Regions from separate parts of the Saliniradius amylolyticus genome, predicted to be linked through region 1. Evidence: predicted binding sites of a transcription regulator. Region 1 holds the regulator's gene; the other holds the start of a gene.

Region 1 (11,679 bases):
CCCAATGGCACAGAACGCCTGGCAGAGGCGGCGAAACACGGCTTTACCCGTGCTATCGTACCGGCCGCCAATGCCCCCAAGACAGCCATCAAAGGGATGCAAGTGAGCGGGGTTAAGCGCTTATCCGAGGCGTTGGAATTACTATAGAGTCTTTGACCTTAGACCTGAAAATCGCTAGGTTACGTCGTCGAGTATAGTTGGTTGATTTTAAAAGGAGTTTCAAATGTTAAGGATGGACTTGAGAGTCGTCACATTGCTGACGGCTTTGATGACGTCAGTCGTTTTCTCTGACCCCCTGCCAGTCAAATATTTTAGTGCTCTCCCCAAATACACGAGCCCGAAACTGTCGCCCGATGGTAGCAAGCTGGCGATGATCCAGAACCTGCAGAAACCCGAGATGGCGGTTTTGAGAATGATTCATCTGGATAGAGACGGTAGCAAACTGTTGGTGCGCACAGATAATGAAGATGTCCGTATCCGATGGTTTCGCTGGGCGAATAATAAGACTTTACTAGTGGGGTTAAGCTACGCTTGGAATCGGTATGGCGTAGACACCAGAGAAACCCGCTTAGTTGCAGTCGACGTAGATCAAGTAGACGTTGAGCCGCGAGCTGTTATTGAACCCAAAACCTCTTCTCTGCGCAATGAGCACAACTCCCAGTACCAAGACACAGTGGTTGATTTTTTACCTGACGATCCGGACCATATCTTGATGGCTCTTGATTTAGACCAGGCTCTGCAACCCTCCGTGTACAAAGTCAATATCAATAAAAGAAACAGTACGGAAAGATTAGTCAGAGGCAAGATGAGAATAAGGGAGTGGTTTACTGATCAGCAACATCGGGTTCGTATCGGGCGCTCGGTTGACTATGATGATGGTCAAACTCGTATCATGCACCGTTTCAATGCAGAAGATGACTGGAAGACTCTTTTTGAGTATAACGCAATGAAGGACCCAGCCATCACCATCAGAGGCTTCGGGCTCGACCCCAATATTCTTTATTACACCAAGTACCTAGATGACAAACAGGCACTGTTTAAGATGGACTTGAGTCTTCAGCAGAGTGAGTTGGTGTTCGCGGATGAACATTATGATGTTGATGGGCGGCTGTTGTACTCGGATAAAACTGGTGAAGTCATCGGTATTCTGAATGCTAATGCTACAGGTGGACGGGTCTATTTCGATGATGAGTACAAAAGCTTTAAGGCTCTCGTAGATAATGCCTTACCTGAGACCAGTAATTTTCTGGTCGATTTCAGCCGTGATGAACAACGTTATCTGTTGTATACCGAGAGTGACTCACAGCCGGGGGCTTATTATCTTGGCCACAGAGGCAAAGGGGAGCTAGGGTTCTTATTCTCCCAATATCCAGGATTGATCCAGGCTGAGTTACCAGAGCATGAGCTTGTGACCTATACCGCGCGGGATGGGACCAAAATAGAGGGCTACCTGACTGTGCCAATCGGACACCAAGCGCCTTTCCCCACTATTATTCACCCTCATGGTGGTCCCGGAGCTAGGGACATGGATGGGTTTGATTATTGGACATCTTTTTTCGCCAGTCGCGGCTACGCGGTATTTCGGCCCAATTTTCGTGGCTCGTCGGGCTATGGTTACGAATTTGCCATGGAGCAGATGAAAGGCTGGGGCTTAACCATGCAGGATGATATTACCGATGCTGCACTCTGGCTTGCCGATAAGGGAATAGCGGATGCCCAGAAAATGTGCATTGTTGGGGCCAGCTATGGTGGTTATGCGGCTGCGATGGCAACGGTCAAAGCTCCAGACTTGTTCAGGTGTGCGGTGGCTTTTGCCGGAGTGTTCAATCTTAAAGACCTTGTAAGTAAGAGTCGTCGTTATACCAATTATGCGTTTGTGAAAAACCAGATCGGCGATAATTGGGACGATCTTGAAGCACGTTCACCCTATTACTATGTATCCAAAATCAAAACGCCTCTATTGCTCTTACATGGAGAGGACGATCGTGTAGTGGATGTATACCAGAGTGAGGACTTTGCTGATGAGTTGGAAGATGAAGGCAAAGTAGTAAGATATGTGGAGCTGGAAAATGGTGACCATTACCTTTCTATTCAGCGCAACCGGCATCGGGTTTTTAAAGAACTCGACTCATTTTTAGGCGAGCATCTGCAATGATTCAATTCACTAACTGCTATCGCTTAATAGCTTACTGAGTTCGCGCTTTAACAAACTCTCGTCACCGGTGTTCAATTCCACAATTCGGCGCAGGCGGCTGGCGCTATCGATGTCTATCAGGGTGATATGCAAGCCGAGTTGCTCACCCTCTTGGTGACGAATATCTCCCTCAAGAATGATGGGCTCATTATTAGGCAGGGTCAGCTTGAGTAATACCGGTAGCTCAGGGTTGAGCTGAGTATTGTCGGGACACTCCAGCAAAACGCCTTTTAAGGAGAGGTCGTCCAGTTGGCAACTCAGTACCAGTTGTTCCTGGCGAACTTCACCGGGGGCGGGGAAAGGAATGCGGGTAAAGTGTCGGCGATCCATAGGGTGTTTAAAGTTACTTAGCGTAGAAAAAGCATAGTCGGTTTTATGGTTATTGATAACTGGCTATGCGATTCGCCGGCTTTGTCAGTTCGAAGTGCTCACCACTTGCGGCTTATGGGCCTGTAAAATGGCTTGGATTGTCCCGTCCTTTCGCAGTGCCCGGGTCGCGTCCTGAAGTCGTAGGCTAATATCGTCAGATAAGCCTGCCTTAGACAGACCGATGTAAACCGGAGAATCGGTAGTGAAGGATAGAGGCTGCACTTTAAACTGGCCTCGCGAATGTTCCTTTTGCATCTGGTAATAGCCATAGTAGTCAGTGGCCATCATCACATCGATGCGTCCTTTGTTGAGCATTCCAAAGCCCGCACTTAAACTTCCCACTTCCACCAGTTGGATATGATCACGCATCCGTTCAAACTCCTTGGCGTAGGTAAAGCCCCGCATGACACCGACGATGAGACCGGCCAGTTGTCTGGGCTGGCTGATATTGAGTTCGGAAGCGGTCCTGGAAAACAATAAGCTGGTACTGGCAATGGAATAAGGCTCCATGTGCATATACTCAAGGCGCTCATCCGTTCGACGCAAGCCAGACATGATCTGGGTTTCTCCGCTTTTCATGTACTTCAGGCAGCGACCAAAGGGGGTATTGATGGTGAACGTCAGGGAGACTTTGGCTCTGTCAGCAATCGCCTGAACCACGGCGACACTGTAGCCTGTCCAATGGCCATCCGGGGTCTGGATTTGTCGGGGAGGGAAGTGATCCACACACATTTGTACATTGGCATCCGCCGGCCCGGTATGACCAGAAAAAGAACAGAGAAATAATAGAACGACGGTCAAACAGCGAATAGACTCACCTGTACAACTACTGCGGCGAAAGTTTGACCATTTTACGAGAGTCTAAAGTGACTTTCCAGAACGTTGATAAATTAAACCGTTATTTGAAATAGCAACAAGGTGTTAAGAATGGCACCTGCAAGTTGCCATTTTACTCGTCTGATTGAGTAGTAGGAAAAGGGGAGCTCTCTGGCTCCCCGGTATCTTATTTCTTACTAATACGCTTATATTTCAAGCGATGTGGCTCGACCACATCCTTACCAAAGTTTTCTTTGAGCCAGGCTTCGTAGTCGGTGTAGTTGCCTTCGTAGAAGTTCACCTGACCTTCGTCGCGGTAGTCCAGGATATGGGTGGCTACCCGGTCCAGGAACCAGCGGTCGTGCGAGATAACCATGGCACAGCCGGGGAATTCCAGCAGGGCGTTTTCCAGTGCCCGCAGAGTTTCCACATCCAGATCGTTGGTGGGCTCATCGAGCAGCAGCACATTACCACCGGCCTTTAACAGCTCGGCTAAGTGCACCCGGTTGCGCTCCCCTCCGGACAGGTCCTTGATGTATTTTTGCTGGTCATTGCCTTTAAAGTTAAAGCGGCTGACATAGGCGCGACTGTTGATTTCAAAATTACCGATGCGGATCACATCCTGATCGTCAGAGATTTGTTGCCAGACGGTTTTGTCGCCGTCGAGATGATCGCGGAACTGATCCACACTGGCCAGCTTGACCGTGTCGCCCAGCTTAATCTCACCGTCATCAGGCTGCTCGGTGCCGCTGAGCATCTTAAACAGGGTAGACTTACCGGCACCGTTCGGACCGATGATGCCAACAATGGCGCCTTTCGGCATGCTGAAGTTTAAGTCGTCGATCAGCACCCGATCCCCATAGGACTTTTTCAGGTGCTCCACTTCGATCACCTGATCGCCCAAACGGTCGCCCGGTGGAATAAACAGCTCGTTGGTTTCGTTACGCTTCTGGTAATCACCGCTGTTCAGCTCTTCAAAGCGTGACAGACGCGCCTTACTCTTAGCCTGACGGCCTTTAGGATTGGTCTTAACCCACTCCAGTTCTTGTTTAATGGAGCGCTGACGGGCTTGCTCGGTCTTGGCTTCCTGCTCCAGGCGCTTCTCTTTTTGCTCCAGCCAGGATGAGTAGTTACCTTCCCAGGGAATGCCTTCGCCACGGTCCAGTTCCAGGATCCAACCGGCTACGTTGTCGAGGAAGTACCGGTCGTGGGTAATAGCCACCACGGTACCTTCGTAGTCGTGCAGGAAGCGCTCCAGCCAGGCCACAGACTCGGCATCCAGGTGGTTGGTCGGCTCGTCGAGCAGCAGCATATCCGGTTTTTCTAACAGCAAACGGCACAGCGCAACACGGCGGCGTTCACCCCCTGAGAGCTTGGATACATCCGCGTCCCAGGGCGGCAGGCGCAGGGCATCGGCCGCGCGCTCTAAGGCGTGGTCCAGATTATGACCGTCTTTGGCCTGAATAATAGCTTCCAACTCGCCCTGCTCTTTGGCCAGAGCATCGAAGTCGGCGTTTTCATCGGCGTAGGCGGCATACACCTCATCCAGGCGTTTTAAGGCGTGGACTACATCGGCCACGGCTTCTTCGACGTTGCCGCGCACATCTTTGGACTCGTCCAGTTGCGGCTCCTGCGGCAGATAGCCGATATTGATACCAGGCTGAGGGCGGGCTTCGCCTTCAAACTCTTTATCCACGCCGGCCATGATGCGCAGCAGAGTGGATTTACCAGCGCCGTTCAGGCCCAAAACACCGATCTTGGCGCCGGGGAAAAAACTTAATGAAATGTCTTTTAAAATCTGACGCTTCGGGGGCACGATTTTGCTTACCCGATGCATGCTGTATACGTATTGAGCCATAGCTTTCTACTGGTGTTGAGTGAGGGCGCTATTGTATTGGAGGGGACGGACCAGAACAAGCGTTGCGGGCGTCAGGAGCGTCTCAGGCGGTTGCGGGTTGGGCGGTGGCCACCACAACCTGATTACGCCCCTTGTTTTTGGCGTTATACATGGCCTTATCGGCCACACCAATGAGCTTATCGAGGTTGTAGCCGCTGCTTTGCGTATCGGTGACACCAAAACTGGCAGTGACCCGAATGCGATGACCATCCTCTTCGATAACCACCTCTTCCAAGGCGCGGCGACACTCTTCGGCAAAGTTCTGACAGTGCTCCTTATCGCAGCCGGGCAGCACAAAGCAAAACTCTTCGCCGCCGATGCGGGCAAAAATATCGCTTTGGCGGCTGACCTTCTGGCAGGTGGCCACGACCTGCTTAAGTACCCAATCGCCAGTGGCATGGCCGAATCGATCATTGATGGATTTAAATTTATCTAAATCGAACACCACAATACCCAGAATCTGACGGGTGTTTTTACAGTACTCCAGGGCGTATTTAGCCGCTTGCAGCAGGTGGCGGCGGTTGGAAATTTCGGTCAGACTGTCTCGCTCGGCCAGGGCTTTGAGGCGCTTCTGGGTAGTGTGGTTCTTGTACAGCCACAGCCCCAGTACCAGCACCGCCAGAATCAAAAACAGCACCGCAAAACGGGTGTTCTCGGCCTCGGTTTGCGCCAGAATTTGGCGGGTGCGCAGCAGGGTATTTTCTTTATTTAACAGCTCAATCTTATTTTGTTGTTGGGTGGCTTTATGCACCGCCAACTGATAGGCCATATTGCGGGCGTGAATATCGTCCAGGTAGGTCTGATTGGCCTGGGCGTATTGCTCATAATAATTGAGCGCCTGAGCCGGCTGATTACGCTGCCTGGCGATTTGATACAGTACCTCATAGGCGCGGATTCTTGACTCGGTGTTGCCGTAGTCCTCAAGGAGCCCAAGAGTCTTCTGGGCATGAGTTCTGGCCTGATTGAGTGCGCCGGTCTCAAGGTAGGCTTTAGCCAGAAGACTGTTAAAAACGCTTATCAAGGCCTTGGAACCGATAGACTCAACGACTGGCAGGTTTTGATTTAACAGGGCAATCGCTTGCGAGTATTGCTGTTGGTCAATGTACACCTTAGCCTGGTGACCGTTAAATATCTGCACGGGGAGCTCTTCGTTAGCCTGTTCACACACCGCTTTGCCCTCGCTAAACTCGGCGGAATCAACGGATAGCTGACCAAGGGCTAACTGGGCTTCCAACATAAGGCGGTACGCAAAACATTGTAACCGTATAGACGTATTCGCTTTAGTGACAGCGCGGGCATAGGGTAAGCCGAGCGAGTATTGCTCCAAATGGTTATAGAAAATAGCGGTATTAATATACGCCATCTGGAAAAGTTGATCATCTGAGGAAAGCGGTTCAACCAATTGATGAAGTTCTTCTATCAGTTCTAACCCTCTGTACCAGTCATCAACTTTGGAATTAGCCAATAGATTGACAATGGTGCCCTTGGCGCGAATTGAGACTCTCTGCAGTTGTTGCCCCGCGCCGTCTTTATTCGACTCAATGCGTTGAATCAATTGTTCCAGGTCACTGATCGCCAATTGGGGCTGACCATGAATGGCCGTATTATAAGCGCTTAGGTATTCAAAATTGGCTTGCTGGGTTTCTGAAAGTGAATCCACATGGGGTTTAACCTGTGCCAGTAACTGATCCAGCTTATCTGGGTTCTGGCTGCGTACCCGGTTGGCCTCGTCCAGCAGCTCTGCTGGTGTGCTGGGTTGAGCGAGTAGGGGGGAAAGTGGCAGCATTAATATCAATATCAGCCCGATGGACCACCATTGATTATTAATGCTGCCAGGTCTCATCAGTTTATGACGCCTCGTTGCCTAGGCAACATTGCGTTCCTTCTCGGGTTGCTTGTCTTTCTTATTCGGATCGTCATCGTCAGGCTCTGTGATAAGACACATCTGATGGCCGTTGCAGCTTGCCATTAATTGCTCGGCAATGACATCCTGATTGGCATAGGCGCTGGCGCCCAGTTGTTCCAGTTCTTGAACTCTTGAAATCATATTATTCTCCTTGTCCTTCGATCGGTGCAGAAGCAGTTGAGTACCGCCACTTTGTAAGTTCCGGCTCTACGACCACTTACCAGAGCCAAAAACCATTGTATGAGCTTGAATACGTTTGTCCAGTCAATCATCTGTGCAACTCATTTCAATCGGTCACTAGCTTGAGTCCACTATCCAGAGCCCTAAGCCGTTGGCGGACTCTGGGGTTATCCTGCATCTTTTGCGCCGGCGGAATGACTAATGTGGTGTGCATATAAAGCTCGGCCCGGGGCAGGTCGGCAAGCGCCACCGACTCGTTTCGTATCTCGTCGATGGGCAGTACCTTGGCCTGATACAGGACTACCTCATGTTCGGCCGGGTAGGTCTCAAGTAAAATATCCACCAACACCTGCCGGTATTCCGCGCCGGTAGAAAACTTGCCCAGAGACTGGTCTCCGGCCAGCCCTACCTGCCATAAAATCAGGTAGGCAGCCGGGTCCACCACCCGCTGATAAAACATAAACTGGCTGGCTTCGTAGTGCTGACAGCCCACACGGCCCGGATCGATGCCGAGATCGGCATACAGGCAGGACTCGGCCGAGATACCCGGCTCCATATGGGCGACAAAGCCTTCATCGCGGGCCTTGTTAATGGCGCGGTGGGCCACACAGGCAAAAATACCGGGGTGGCCGTAAAAGGCGGCCACTACCCGCTTACCGGTCCGCACTTCCTCAACGATGGCTTCCACCATTTCCTGATAGGAATCATTGCGGGACTTACCCTCTTCGTAATAAGGCTGCAGGCTGCGTACATCGGCGTTCATCTCCTCGACCCATTTTTCGGTGATGCCGTGGGACATCAGCGAGAAGACCACATCGGCCTTTTCAATGTAATCCCGACACAACGGGGCAATATGGGCGCCCAGGGTCATGCCGGTGCCGACACAGACTAAGGATGGGGGCATGAGACTCTCCTTGTTGGGTATGTCTAACCACTACGAATTAAATGACAGGGGAAGTATCCCAAGAATCGCTCTAAGAGCAAACCATTGATTCTATATTCCACTAGTGTACAAGGGCGGGAAAATGGCTAGAATATGGCCTCACTTTTTTCACCCCGCCAAGCTGAGGAGATGTCATGCTGTCGCGCGATATGAACATTGCGGATTTTGATCCGGAACTGGCGAAAGCCATCCAACAGGAAAATGAGCGTCAGGAACACCATATTGAACTGATCGCTTCGGAAAACTATTGCAGTCCCCGGGTACTGGAAGCGCAGGGTTCACAACTGACCAACAAATACGCCGAAGGGTATCCTCACAAGCGTTACTACGGCGGCTGTGAATTTGTGGATATCGCCGAAGACTTAGCCATCGAGCGCGCCAAAGAGCTGTTCGGTGCCGATTATGCCAATGTGCAGCCTCACTCCGGTTCTCAGGCCAATACCGCGGCCTTTATGGCGATGCTGGATGCTGGCGATACCGTTTTGGGGATGAGCCTGGCTCACGGTGGTCACCTGACTCATGGCGCTCATGTCAACTTCTCCGGTAAAACTTATAACGCGGTTCAGTATGGCCTGGATGAAGAAACCGGCGAGATCGATTACGCGCAGGTGGAAGCTCTGGCACTTGAGCACAAGCCTAAGATGATCATCGGTGGCTTCTCGGCTTATTCCGGTATTGTGGACTGGGCGAAGTTTCGCGAGATTGCCGATAAAGTGGGCGCGTACCTGCTGGTGGATATGGCTCATGTGGCAGGCTTGATTGCTGCTGGCCTCTATCCCAGCCCGATGAAACACGCCCATGTGGTGACGACTACCACCCACAAGACTCTGGCGGGTCCTCGTGGTGGTTTGATTCTGTCGGCGTGCGGCGATGAAGACCTGTACAAGAAACTCAACAGCGCGGTATTCCCTGGTAATCAGGGCGGTCCTTTGTGTCACGTGATCGCCGGTAAGGCGGTAGCCTTTAAGGAAGCGCTGGAGCCCGAGTTTAAGGTTTACCAGCAGCAGGTGCTGGATAATGCCAAGGCCATGGTTGAGGTGATGCAGGAGCGTGGTTATAAGGTGGTGTCTAACGGTACTCACAACCACCTGTTCCTGATGGATCTGATCGACAAAGACATCACCGGTAAAGACGCCGATGCAGCGCTGGGCCGGGCCAATATCACCGTGAATAAGAACGCAGTACCCAATGATCCTCGCTCGCCGTTTGTCACCAGTGGTTTGCGTATTGGTACGCCGGCCATTACCCGCCGAGGCTTTAAGGAAGAGCAGGCCAGGCAAGTGGGTAGCTGGATCTGTGACGTGCTGGATAATATGGGCGATGACTCAGTGATCGAACGCGTTAAAGGCGAAGTGGTTGAGCTTTGTAAGGCTTTCCCGGTTTACGCGTAATAACTATCGTTAGGTCCAAAATGAAGCCGGTCAGAGCTTAGTCTCTGACCGGCTTTTTTATTTAGGCGCCCTGTGAGGAATAGCTGGTCAGTCAGGCACCGCGAACACACCATCAAGGGACCGTTCTACGCAGACTCGCCGTAGACCCTTCCCTGGGGGCTCCTGTGCGGCCTCCTTGTCGCACAGGGTCTGCTTTAGAACACCCCCTTAATGATTTCGCCATGGTCGTGTCGGCTTAATCATATTTTCATCTTGTATTCTATTCTCCAACCATTACTACAGAGCTGATGAGAACACCACAAGCAAGTGAATTAGCATTAACGGAAGACTCTTTTGCTAGTGGCTGCTTTTCAGCGCCAATTCTGGTAATTTAGCGGCAGAAAGATCAAGCGCAGGAAAGGCCATGTTTTGCCCCTTTTGCTCCGAGCAGGAAACCAAAGTTATCGATTCGCGACTGGTGGCCGACGGCCATCAGATCCGCCGCCGCCGTGAATGCATTAACTGCCATGAGCGTTTTACCACCTTTGAAACCGCCGAGCTGGTCATGCCCCGTGTGGTTAAGCGCGATGGCTCTCGTGAACCCTTTAACGAGGACAAGCTCAGAGCGGGATTACAGCGTGCCTTGGAGCGCCGGCCGGTGAGTACCGAGCAGGTCGAGAAGTGCATAAACCGGCTGAAATCCACCCTCCGCGCCACCGGTGAGCGGGAAGTGACCAGTCAGTTTATCGGCAGCGTTATCATGGACGCGCTAAAAGAGCTGGATAAGGTGGCCTATGTGCGCTTTGCCTCTGTGTATCGCTCCTTTGAAGATATTCGCGAATTCGGCGAAGAGATTGCCCGTCTGGGGGACAATGAATGACCGCCTTTAGCGAGGCCGATCACCACTGGATGAGCCGGGCCATTGCGCTGGCAGGTAAGGGCCAGTTTACCACCTCGCCCAATCCCGCAGTGGGCTGTGTCATCCTGGACAGCGACGGTAATCTGGCCGGAGAAGGCTATCATCGTCAGGCTGGTGGCCCTCATGCTGAGGTGTTTGCGCTGAGACAGGCCGGCGACAGAGCTCGCGGCGGCACTGCTTATGTCACCCTGGAACCATGCAGTCACCATGGCCGCACCCCGCCTTGCGCCGAAGCGCTGATCGAGGCAGGCATCAAGCGGGTGATAGCGGCGGGCACCGATCCTAACCCGAAGGTTTCAGGAAAAGGCTTAGCATTGCTGCAAAATGCGGGTATTGCTGCCGAGCACGGCCTACTAGAAACCGATGCCGAAGCGCTGAATCGAGGTTTTATGACCCGTATGCGCACCGGCAAACCCTTTGTCACCCTGAAGCTGGCCGCCAGTTTAGACGGAAAGACGGCGCTGGAAAATGGCCACAGTCAGTGGGTCACTAGTGAGGCGGCCCGGCTGGATGTGCAGCGTCACCGGGCCAGCGCCTGCGCTATTTTAACCGGCTCCGGCACGGTACTGATCGATAACCCGTCACTGAATGTCAGGCTAACAGCTAACGCGCTGGGGTTGGAAGATGACCTGGGCGTACGCCAGCCCCTACGGGTGATTGTGGATAGCCGCAATCAGATGCAGCCGGATTTAACGCTGTTTACGCTGCCGGGAGAGATCCTGCTGGCCAATAAGAAGCCGAACCACTGGCGGTTTGATAGCAATGTCAGTCAGTGGCAATGTCATCACAAAACGCCGCGGGTACACTTACCTGCGCTATTGAACGAGTTGGGACAGCGCGGCGTCAATCATCTGTGGGTGGAGTCGGGCGCGGCACTCGCCGGAGCACTATTGCAGCAGCATCTGGTGGATGAGCTAATGCTGTATCAGGCACCTAAGTTGATGGGTGATAAGGCTAAAGGGTTATGTTTAATGCCCAGCCTCAGCCATATGAATGAAGCTCTCTCGCTCAGTTGGAGCGACATCCGTCAGGTAGGCGAGGACCTGAGGCTGACGGCCCGGGTATTACCTCAAAACCAGAAAAAG
Region 2 (11,679 bases), 690 kb from region 1:
TTTTCGGTGGCGGTGAGCACCTCACCCTCGCCTTCCGGCACGATCAGCGATACCACTTTCTGATCGTCTTCCAGCTTAATGCCCCGAACCCCAGTGGCCGTTCGGCCCATAGAGCGCACTTGATCCTCAGGGAAGCGCACCACCTTGCCGGCATCGGAGAACAGCATGATCTCACTGTCGCCGCCGGTCAATGCAACGCCAATCAATTCATCGCCGTCATTGAGGTTCACGGCGATAATGCCACTGGCCCGAGGACGAGAGTACTGTGTCAGATCGGTCTTTTTCACCGTGCCGTGGGCCGTCGCCATAAAGACGAATTTGTCTTCCACAAACTCGCGGATAGGCAGCATGGCCGTAATGCGTTCGTTGTCTTCCAACGGCAGTATGTTGACGATCGGTTTGCCACGCGCATTACGGCTGGCCAGAGGCAATTGATACGTCTTGATCCAATACAGACGGCCGCGACTGGAGAAGCACAGAATATAGTCATGGGTATTGGCGATCAGAAGGCGATTAATAAAGTCCTCGTCCTTCATCTTCGTGGCTGCTTTGCCCTTACCACCCCGGCGCTGGGCTTCATATTCGCCCAGCTTCTGATACTTAACATACCCTTCATGGGACAGGGTCACCACCACGTCTTCAGAGTCGATCAGATCTTCCATGTCGATCTCATGGCTGGCAGCGGTGATTTCGGTGCGGCGCTCATCACCGTATTCGGCGCGGATTTTCTCCAACTCTTCGCGAATGACTTCCATCAAGCGCTCGGGACTTTCCAAGATATGGATCAGCTCCGCGATCAGATCCAACAGCTCTTTATACTCGCCCAGAATCTTCTCATGTTCTAAACCGGTCAGTTTGTGCAGGCGCAGTTCCAGAATCGCCTGAGCCTGTTGCTCGGTCAGGTAATACTCGCCGTCGCGAATGCCGTATTCCGGCGCCAGCCAATCGGGACGGGCCGCATCCACACCGGCACGCTCCAGCATGTCGGTCACATGGCCTAATTGCCAGCCACGAGACACTAAGCCTTCTTTGGCATCCGCCGGGCTGGGTGAAGCCTTAATCAATTCGATAATAGGATCGATATTAGCCAGTGCAATCGCCAGGCCTTCGAGGATATGGGCCCGATCGCGCGCTTTACGCAGGTCGAACACGGTACGACGAGTCACGACTTCACGGCGATGCAGAATAAAGGCTTCCAGCATCTCTTTGAGGGTGAACACCTTAGGCTGGTTGTTTTCCAGCGCGACCATATTGATGCCAAATACTGTCTGTAACTGAGTATTGGCATACAGATGGTTCAGCAGAACTTCGGCCGACTCGTTGCGTTTCACCTCAATAACGATACGCATACCGTCTTTGTCGGATTCGTCACGCAACGCGGAGACGCCCTCAACACGTTTTTCTTTAACCAGCTCGGCGATCTTCTCGATCAGACGTGCCTTATTCACCTGATAAGGGATCTCGGTGACAATAATGGTTTCTTTACCATTGTCGTCGCATTCGATATCAGCCTTGGCGCGCAGGTAAATCTTGCCTCGCCCCGTTCGATAGGCCTCTTCGATGCCTTTCCGGCCGCTGATAGTAGCCGCAGTGGGGAAATCCGGACCCGGGATGAACTGGATCAGTTCTTCGATGCTGATATCCGGATTCTTAATCAATTCGATACAGCCGTTCACCACCTCGGTCAGGTTATGTGGCGGGATATTAGTGGCCATACCCACGGCAATACCAGAAGAGCCATTGACCAAAAGGTTTGGCACCTTAGTAGGCAGCACATCGGGGATCTGCTCGGTGTTGTCGTAGTTAGGCACATAGTCGACGGTTTCTTTTTCCAGATCCGCCAGCAGTTCACCGGCAATCTTGGCCATGCGAACTTCGGTATAACGCATGGCCGCGGCCGAATCGCCATCCACTGAGCCAAAGTTCCCCTGCCCGTCCACCAGCATATAACGCAGGGAGAACGACTGAGCCATACGCACAATGGTGTCATAAACCGCCGAGTCACCATGGGGATGGTACTTACCGATAACATCCCCGACCACACGGGCCGATTTTTTGTATGGCTTGTTAAAATCATTTTTGAGTTCGTGCATGGCGAACAGCACACGGCGGTGCACTGGTTTAAGACCATCACGAACGTCGGGCAGCGCTCGCCCGACGATTACACTCATGGCGTAATCCAGGTAAGAGTTCTTCAGCTCTTCCTCAATATTAATGGGGAGTATTTCTTTGGCGCGCTCAGTCATATACTGCGTTGTCCCTTTGTTCTTATTAGAATCAGCGGGCGAATATCGGGATGCCTTTCGCCGCAACCGAACCGGCAGCGCAGAGTAGATTCTGCGCCCTTATACAATCGCCCGATTCTACCACCATCCTTTGCAAATAAATAGCCACTGACTGAGTAGATAAGTCCATTTAGGCCTAGTCCGTTTTTGCTCAACTATTTATACTGCCGGTCAGATTTTTCAGTAGTGAGCAGACCATGACCACAGAGGCCAACCAGAACGTTGATCGAAACGAAATAGATAAATTTTCTGCCATCGCCAGCCGTTGGTGGGATCCAGAGGGTGAGTTCAAACCCTTGCACCAAATCAATCCGCTGAGAGTAGATTTTATCGCCAGTCAAAGTGGCGGTCTGTTCGATAAAACAGTGCTGGATGTTGGTTGTGGTGGCGGCCTTTTGTGTGAGGCCATGACCAGACTTGGCGCTAAGGTAACGGGTATCGATATGGCTGAGGAGTCATTAAGTGTTGCGCGCCTACATGCACTGGAATCGCAGCTGGATATCAACTATCACGCTACCACCGCGGAAGCTTATGCCGAAGACAACGCCGGGCAGTTTGAAGTGATAACCTGTCTGGAAATGTTAGAACATGTGCCCGACCCTGAATCTGTGGTCAGGGCTTGCACCAAGCTGGTCAAGCCAGGGGGCCATGTGTTTTTCTCAACCCTTAACCGCAATATTAAATCCTATCTGATGGCCATTGTCGGTGCCGAGTATGTGCTGGGATTAGTGCCTAAGGGAACGCATGAACACGGCAAATTTATCAAGCCTTCTGAACTATTACACTGGCTGGACAGTACTCCGTTGCAGGCACAAAAAATGGAGGGCTTGCATATGAATCCGTTAACCGGCCAGTACTACCTGTCGGACAGCAATGTGGATGTGAACTACCTGCTGCACTGCCGGGCCTGATTAATGACAGACTCGTTTCCAGCCAGGCCACAGGCGCTATTGTTTGACTTAGACGGCACCTTATTGGATACCGCCGATGATATGGGCACGGCCCTAAACCAGTTGCTAAAAGCGTATCAGCGTCCACCAGCCAAGGCTGAGGATTATCGGTTGATCGCCTCCCACGGTGCTAAAGGGATGCTGACACTGGGCTTTGGAGAGCACCTGCCCGACCTGGGGCAAGCAAGTCTGCGGCAACAGTTTTTGGATTTGTATGCCACCGCCATCTGCCGTCATACGCGTTTATATGACGGTATAGAAGCCGTGATCAGTACATTGACTCAACAAGGCATACCCTGGGGAATTGTTACCAATAAACCCCAGACGCTCACCGAAAAGCTGCTAAAGCATTTTCCGGTTTTGTCTGCCGCCGACATCATTCTTTGCGGTGATAGCCTGCCAAGGCGTAAGCCAGACCCATTACCGTTAACCTATGCAGCCGAGAAGTTGGAGGTGGTGTCCCGCCATTGCTGGTATATCGGTGATGCCCGACGGGATATTGATGCTGCTCTCGGGGCGGGCATGATCGCCATTTTGGCTGAGTACGGTTATATCCACCCTAATGAGAATCCCCAACAGTGGCCGGCGGATTACCGGATTACGCACCCAGAGGCATTGTTGGCGTGGTTGGTTCCCTGACGAAAAAATACCCACATCTTGTGACATAATAATGAAGCAACCACTATATATCGTATTATAATAACTAGCGTATTTTTAGAATCAAAAAATTTATAGAGAAATTCCTCCCTAAAAAAGCCTTGCATTTTACACACTGGCGATAACACCGAGATTGCTGCGTGAGTCGATACTAACTCAAATACATCTTGTGTCTGACTGACCATTTAAACACCATATATTGGGTTGCACATTCCCTAAAACCTCACTATCTTGTGTCACCAGTTGCCAGGGACTTCAATCGTTTCATCTTGCTCCGGTTGATTGCGGCAACGAGCTGTTCTCACTTTGATTTTTTGTTCCGTTTCCCAGACGGAGCAAGCTAATAACAATAAACGGCGACTAGCATGAACAACAACATTCTCGTTACCAAGCGCTGCGGCGAAACCGAGCCACTGGATCTGGACAAAATTCATAAAGTCATCACCTGGGCAGCCAAAGGCCTGAACAATGTGTCTGTCTCTCAGGTGGAGATAAAAGCCCATATTCAGTTTTATGACGGTATCAAGACTGCCGACATTCACGAAACTCTGATCAAATCAGCCGCGGATTTAATTTCCAAGGATGCGCCTGACTATCAGTATCTGGCTGCACGACTAGCCATCTTCCACCTGCGTAAAAAAGCATATGGGCAGTTTGAACCGCCTAAGCTGTACGAGCAGGTAGTGAAAATGGTGGAGCTGGGTAAGTATGATCCCCATCTGTTGCAGGACTACAGTAAAGATGAGTTGGATCAGCTTGGTGAATACATCGATCACTGGCGTGATATGAACTTCAGCTATGCCGCCGTTAAACAGCTGGAAGGCAAGTATTTGGTACAAAACCGGGTCACCGGTGATATCTACGAGAGTGCACAGTTTCTGTATATGTTGGTCGCCGCGTGCCTGTTCGCCAACTATCCCAAGGATACCCGACTGAGCTACATCAAGCGTTTCTATGATGCGGTATCCCAGTTCAAGATTTCCCTGCCCACGCCTATTATGTCGGGTGTGCGCACACCAACGCGGCAATTCAGTTCCTGTGTCTTGATCGAAACCGGTGATAGCCTGGATTCCATTAACGCGACTGCCAGCGCCATTGTTAAATACGTCAGTCAACGTGCTGGCATTGGCGTTAACGCCGGTCGTATCCGCGCTCTGGGTAGCCCCATTCGCGGCGGCGAGGCTTTCCATACCGGCTGTATCCCGTTTTACAAGTACTTCCAAACCGCGGTTAAAAGTTGCTCTCAGGGCGGTGTGCGCGGTGGCGCTGCTACCCTGTTCTATCCGCTATGGCACCTGGAAGTGGAGTCGCTGATGGTGCTGAAAAACAACCGCGGCGTGGAGGAAAACCGGGTACGGCACCTGGACTACGGCGTACAGTTTAATAAGCTGATGTATCAGCGTCTGATCAAGGATCAAGACATCACTTTATTCAGCCCCTCGGACGTACCTGGGCTGTATGATGCCTTCTTCCAGGATCAGGACAAATTTGAACAGCTCTATGTTCAGTACGAAAATGATCCCAGCATTCGCAAGAAGACCATTCGCGCCATTGAGCTATTCAGCCTGTTTATGCAGGAGCGAGCCAGTACCGGCCGCATTTATCTGCAGAATGTGGATCACTGCAATACACACAGTCCTTTCGATGCCAAGGTGGCTCCGGTACGCCAGAGCAACCTGTGTCTGGAAATTGCCCTGCCCACTAAACCGCTGGAGCACGTGAACGACGAAAACGGCGAGATTGCCCTTTGCACTCTGTCGGCCTTCAATCTGGGCAAGATCGAAAGCTTGGATGATTTTGAAGAAATGGCCGATCTGGCGGTCCGCGCTCTGGATAGTCTGCTGGATTACCAGGACTACCCGGTCCCTGCTGCCTATAATGCCACCATGGGTCGCCGCACCCTGGGGATTGGCGTAATTAACTTTGCCTATTACCTGGCTAAGCACGGCGTGAAATACTCCGATGGCAGCGCCAACGGCCTGGTACACAAGACGTTTGAGGCGATGCAGTATTACCTTCTCAAAGCCTCAAACAATCTGGCGAAAGAGAAAGGCAAATGCCCGAAATTTGATGAGACCACCTACTCACAAGGCATCCTACCTGTAGATACTTACAAAAAGGATTTGGATTCGGTCTGTAATGAGCCGCTGCATCTGGACTGGGAAGGTCTGCGCAAAGACATTGTTGAACACGGTCTGCGTAACTCTACCTTGTCAGCTCTGATGCCGTCGGAAACCTCATCACAGATTTCTAACGCCACCAATGGCATCGAGCCACCTCGCGGCCACATTAGTGTGAAGAGCAGTAAGGATGGTGTGCTGAAACAGGTGGTTCCAGATTACGAAAATCTCAAAGACGCCTATGAGCTGTTGTGGGACATCCCCTCCAACGATGGCTATCTGCAACTGGTGGGCATCATGCAGAAGTTTGTGGACCAGACCATCTCCGCTAACACTAATTATGACCCCAGCAAATACGACGGTGGCAAGGTGCCCATGAAGCTGTTGCTTAAAGACATGCTGACCGCCTACAAGCTTGGGGTGAAGACCGCTTACTACCACAACACTCGTGACGGTGCGAAAGACGACCAGAATGACCTGATTGCCGGTAGCCAGGCACCCAAGGAAAAAGAAGCCGAAGTCGTGGTCGAAGAAGATGACGACTGCGCCGGCGGTGCCTGCAAAATCTAATATTCGGGGCGGCGATAAGCCGCCCCTTATTGTGTTGCATTTCGAGTATTAAAAAACCTATGAAATATACCACCTTTAATCAGCACTCCATTGATCCTCTTGCCGAGCCGATGTTTTTCGGCAACCCGGTCAATGTGGCCCGTTATGATCAACAAAAACACAGCATCTTCGAGAAGCTGATCGAAAAGCAGATAAGCTTCTTCTGGCGTCCTGAAGAAGTGGACGTCAGCCGCGATCGTATGGACTTCCAGAAGCTGTCCGAGCAAGAAAAACACATCTTCGTGTCCAATCTGAAATACCAGACGCTGCTGGACTCGGTACAGGGTCGCAGTCCTAATATCGCCCTGCTGCCCATCGTGTCGCTGCCAGAGCTGGAAACCTGGATTGAGACCTGGTCCTTCTTCGAGACCATCCACTCGCGCTCCTACACCCATATTCTGCGCAATCTGTTTGACGATCCCAGCTCGGTGTTTGAAGACATCGTGCAAAATGATGAGATTAAACGTCGTGCCACCGATATCTCCCGTTACTACGACGATCTCATCTTCGCCACCCAACTTTGGCAAACACAAGGTGAAGGCACCCACACCGTCGACGGCGAGACTCATGTCATCAATCAGCGCGAGCTTAAGAAAAAGCTCTACCTGTGCATGAACTCGGTTAATGCCTTGGAAGCCATTCGCTTCTATGTCTCCTTTGCCTGTACCTTCGCCTTTGCCGAACGCAAACTGATGGAAGGCAATTCCAAGCTGATTAAGCTGATCGCACGGGATGAGAACCTGCACCTCACCTCAACCCAGCATATCCTCAACCTTTGGGCCAAGGGCAAAGACGACCCGGAAATGGCCGAAGTCGCCGAGGAGTGTAAAGAGGAAGCCCGGCAGATCTTCATGACTGCCGTCGAGCAGGAAAAGCAATGGGCCGAGTATCTGTTCCAGTACGGCTCCATGATCGGCCTGAACAAGGACATCCTCTGCCAGTACGTCGAGTTTATTGCCAATCAGCGCATGATGGCCATCGGCTTCGAGGCTCCCTTTGATATCAAATCCAACCCCCTGCCCTGGATGAACAACTACCTGAACTCAGATAATGTGCAGGTAGCGCCTCAGGAAGCGGAAATCAGCTCCTATCTGGTGGGTCAGATCGACAGCGAAGTCAGCAGCGATGACTTTGGAGACTTCGATCTCTAAAGCCCATGAGTCACAGTAAGGATGACGTGTTTATGATTCAGGTGAATGAACAACCGGCCTTCGAGTGCCCTAAGGACAAAACGGTACTCGAAGCCATGGAGTCCAACGACCTGGAAGTCCACTTTCACTGTCGGGAAGGCTTTTGCGGCGCCTGCCGTACTAAGCTTGTCGACGGTGAAGTGGATTACACCACCGACCCGCTCGCTTTTATCGACGATGACGAAATCCTGCCGTGTTGCTGTGTGCCCAAGAGTGCCATTAAGCTCAAACAGGTTTAGGCATCCAGCCTTTTGCTTGAACCCTACGCTGGCCTTTGAAACCATGCTGTCATCTATCCCATGAAACAATATGGAACTCAGGGTATAAATCCCTGTCTCTAGGTTTTAGCCTGATCGCAAAGGAGCTGCCATGACACCTCGACTTAAACTGCTTTTTGTTTTATCCACCGTCTTATATTGCAGCGGCTGTACCGTGTTGGGCGGTATACTCGATCACAGTATTGGTGCTGACGATCCAGCCTTGCAAGTTATCGGTGAAGGCATTGACCGAGCCATACTTCACCAGATACAGAATAAAAAAATCAAAGATTGCTACGACTATCCTGAAGGCATCCAACGTACCTCCTGTCTAAGTAAGGCCCGGGCGGCCAATAAGGCCATCAAAGCCCGTCATAAGCAACCACCATCGTCAGAACAGAATGAATTACGGTCTCATCCTCACTGGGTAAATGGGGCCTAAGATGATCGCTTTGCCGCTGCCAACGATATTTTCGTTGGCTGGGTTGCCGGTTGCCAGTGGCTTTGGCTATCTGTACCCGGGTGCTAGTCGCTTTTCCCGTTAACTGGTAAGCTGTCAGTAAAGTAAGACACTGGACGACCCATCGTGAGCGACGAGCTGGATAAATCCTTTCAGGTACTCAAACAGACCATTCCTCTGTTGCTGAAACACAAAATCCCGGCCATACCAACGAACTACGCGCTCTGGTATACCTACACAGCCAACCAAAAGCCGGAATTAAACCGCGAGTTGGACGCCATGACCGAGGCGGGCCGACCTATGTCAAAGGTGCACGCCAAAGAGCTATACCGTAAGCACTTTGCCGACGAGCAGGAGGTCAGTAGCTGGCAGCTGCGTCAGTCACTGGAAGCCATGTTGATCGAGTTGTCCCAATCCCTGACAGACACCAAGAACAATACTCATGAGTTCAAACAGTGCATGGACTCCTGTATGGACGATCTGGATAAAGTGGAGAAAGAGGGCTGGTCCATGGATGAGGTCATGCAACTGGTGCGTACCATGGTCACGGAAACCCAACAGATTCGCCGTTCCACCCTAGACTTTAGCGCTGCGCTTATCAGTGCGGAGAAAGAGATCGCCGAGTTACGCAGTAAGCTAGAAGAAACACAGCACGATGCCTTCTATGATGCTCTGACCGACCTCTATAACCGTCGCTATCTCGATGAAGAACTCGATAATATGAAGGTAGAAGACGGCGTGTGCCTTATTATGATCGATGCCGACCATTTCAAAGAGGTTAACGATAATTACGGCCACCAAATGGGTGATCGGGTGCTAAAGGCGATTGCTAAACAGCTGAAACAAAAGTGCCGAGATAATGCCGTACCCTATCGCTTTGGCGGCGAGGAGTTTGCCGTTTTAATGACTCACAGCAGTCTGAAACAGGCTACTCGTCAGGCCGAACTCATCCGCAAGTCGCTGGAAAAGATCACCGTAGTAGATAGGCGGGCTAACCGCACCTTAAGTGGTATTACCGCCTCGTTTGGCGTGGCCGAATACCAAAAAGGGATGCGCCGCAGCGATTTATTAGAACAGGCCGATAAACAACTGTATGAGGCCAAGCGCCTGGGCCGGAACCGGGTAATGCCAATACCTGGTTAGTCCAGCACGATCTCGCGCCAGCGGACCTCGCTGTCAAAGTAGTCATGCAGCACGGTGGTCAGCTCACCAAACAGAATGACCTTGTCTGGATGGCCCAGACATTGGCTGACAAAGTGATGGCAATTACGGGCCAGCAAATGATAGTCATCGTATTCAAAAATACGCTGCACCGCTTGAGCGGCGATCTGCTCGCAGGCTAACGGGTTGCCTTGGCTATCGCAGGCCACACGAATGGTGGAACCACTACGCTTGTCGATAAACCGTCGGGGCGCCACTGCCTTAATCAATCCACAGCCGTGACGTTCAATCACAGAGCCTTCCACCCAGATCCCCGAGTGCTCAAACATCCCATAAATACCACAGTACACCACGGCACCGTCGGGGATATCCCGCGGCTTCAGCGCCAGACCGGCTTTCGTTTTGGCGGGTCTGGACAGATGATAACCGGCAACGCAGGCACCCAGCCCCACGCCTGCCCAAATCAGAGGTAACGGCATAAGCTCTCGTAAATCAGTCTAAGTCAGACAAAACCCAGTGTGCCTGAAAATACTGCCAAAAATCGTGATCATTTGTAACACATTGTGAGCCCCGCTGACTTTCCCCACAGACAGGCATAGGTTAGTGTATAGGCCTGTAGAAATGTATGATTCAGCCAGTTACTTCATGAAAAGCATTAAAAAGTCCGACAAGCTACAGGATGTGTGCTACGACATCCGAGGGCCGGTTCTTACCGAGGCACGCCGTCTGGAGGACGAGGGCGCCAAGGTACTCAAACTCAATATCGGCAATCCTGCCCCGTTTGGCTTTGATGCGCCGGACGACATTTTAAAAGACGTGATCCACAATCTGCCTACCGCGCAGGGCTATGGCGATGCCAAGGGCATCTATTCAGCCAGAGTGGCGGTAATGCAGTATTACCAGCAAAAAGGCATCCAGAACATCGATATTGACGATGTTTATATCGGTAACGGCGTCAGTGAACTCATTGTGATGGCCATGCAAGCCTTATTGAATAGCGGCGATGAGGTGCTGATCCCCAGTCCTGATTATCCGCTGTGGACCGGTGCAGTCAGCCTGTCCTCGGGCACGCCGGTGCATTATGTGTGTGACGAGCAGTCGGGTTGGTTCCCGGATATCGACGATATTAAAGCCAAGATCACCACCAATACCCGCGCAATTGTGCTAATTAACCCGAACAACCCCACCGGCGCGGTATACTCCAAAGAGCTGCTGTTGGAGATCATTGAACTGGCGCGCCAGCATGATCTCATCATCTTCAGCGATGAGATCTACGATAAAATCCTCTACGATGAGGCCAAACACATCAGTACCGCTTCACTGGCCGATGATGTCTTTCTGGTAACTTTGTCGGGCCTGTCGAAGAACTATCGGGTGGCCGGTTTTCGGGTCGGCTGGATGATGATCAGCGGTGACAAAGCCCGTGGCCGGGATTACATTGCCGGACTGGATATGCTGGCCTCCATGCGCCTGAGCGCCAATGTGCCCTGCCAGCACGCCATTCAAACGGCACTGGGCGGCTATCAGAGCATTGATGATCTGGTTAAAGCCGATGGTCGCCTGCGTTTGCAGCGGGATATCGCCTGGCGCATGCTGGATCAGACCCCCGGATTATCAGTGGTGAAACCCAAAGGCGCCATGTATTGTTTTGCCAAGGTTGACGCGAAAGCATTTGGCATCAAGGACGATGAGCAAATGGTGCTGGATCTGCTGCGACAGGAAAAGGTACTGCTGGTCCATGGCAATGCCTTTAACCTCAAACAGGGCTGTTATTTTCGTGTGGTGTTCTTACCCCATGCCGAAGAGTTACAGAGCGCCATGAAGAAAATTCAACACTTCTTCAGCCATTACCGGCAGAGCTAGCCATGAGTCAGTCACAGAGCCACTTTTTCGCTCACCTCTCGCGCATGAAGCTGATCAGCCGCTGGCCGTTGATGCGTAATGTCAGCAAGGAAAATGTGCAGGAACACAGCTTACAAGTGGCCATGGT

The links. The regulator NrdR, encoded in region 1, represses ribonucleotide reductase genes. The targets are predictions, from matches to a motif close to AAACACNANATNTNGTGTTT.
Region 2: a site for NrdR is predicted at 4,080-4,099, ahead of nrdA (class 1a ribonucleoside-diphosphate reductase subunit alpha). Genes of this name have one in related genera too.

What each region holds. Positions count from the first base shown of each region.
Region 1 covers NZ_CP029347.1:966,372-978,050, forward strand. The annotation lists gene radA (DNA repair protein RadA) at 1-147, shown strand, start outside; gene HMF8227_RS04565 (alpha/beta hydrolase family protein) at 224-2,155, shown strand; gene HMF8227_RS04570 (PilZ domain-containing protein) at 2,165-2,524, opposite strand; gene HMF8227_RS04575 (substrate-binding periplasmic protein) at 2,609-3,364, opposite strand; gene ettA (energy-dependent translational throttle protein EttA) at 3,567-5,237, opposite strand; gene HMF8227_RS04585 (tetratricopeptide repeat-containing diguanylate cyclase) at 5,320-7,119, opposite strand; gene HMF8227_RS04590 (hypothetical protein) at 7,141-7,323, opposite strand; gene HMF8227_RS04595 (SAM-dependent methyltransferase) at 7,469-8,266, opposite strand; gene glyA (serine hydroxymethyltransferase) at 8,440-9,696, shown strand; gene nrdR (transcriptional regulator NrdR) at 10,100-10,555, shown strand; gene ribD (bifunctional diaminohydroxyphosphoribosylaminopyrimidine deaminase/5-amino-6-(5-phosphoribosylamino)uracil reductase RibD) at 10,552-11,679, shown strand, end outside.
Region 2 covers NZ_CP029347.1:1,660,960-1,672,638, forward strand. The annotation lists gene gyrA (DNA topoisomerase (ATP-hydrolyzing) subunit A) at 1-2,246, opposite strand, end outside; gene ubiG (bifunctional 2-polyprenyl-6-hydroxyphenol methylase/3-demethylubiquinol 3-O-methyltransferase UbiG) at 2,483-3,196, shown strand; gene HMF8227_RS07810 (HAD family hydrolase) at 3,200-3,874, shown strand; gene nrdA (class 1a ribonucleoside-diphosphate reductase subunit alpha) at 4,258-6,582, shown strand; gene nrdB (class Ia ribonucleoside-diphosphate reductase subunit beta) at 6,642-7,772, shown strand; gene yfaE (class I ribonucleotide reductase maintenance protein YfaE) at 7,778-8,050, shown strand; gene HMF8227_RS07830 (hypothetical protein) at 8,181-8,510, shown strand; gene HMF8227_RS07835 (GGDEF domain-containing protein) at 8,655-9,671, shown strand; gene HMF8227_RS07840 (lecithin retinol acyltransferase family protein) at 9,668-10,168, opposite strand; gene HMF8227_RS07845 (pyridoxal phosphate-dependent aminotransferase) at 10,335-11,552, shown strand; gene yfbR (5'-deoxynucleotidase) at 11,555-11,679, shown strand, end outside.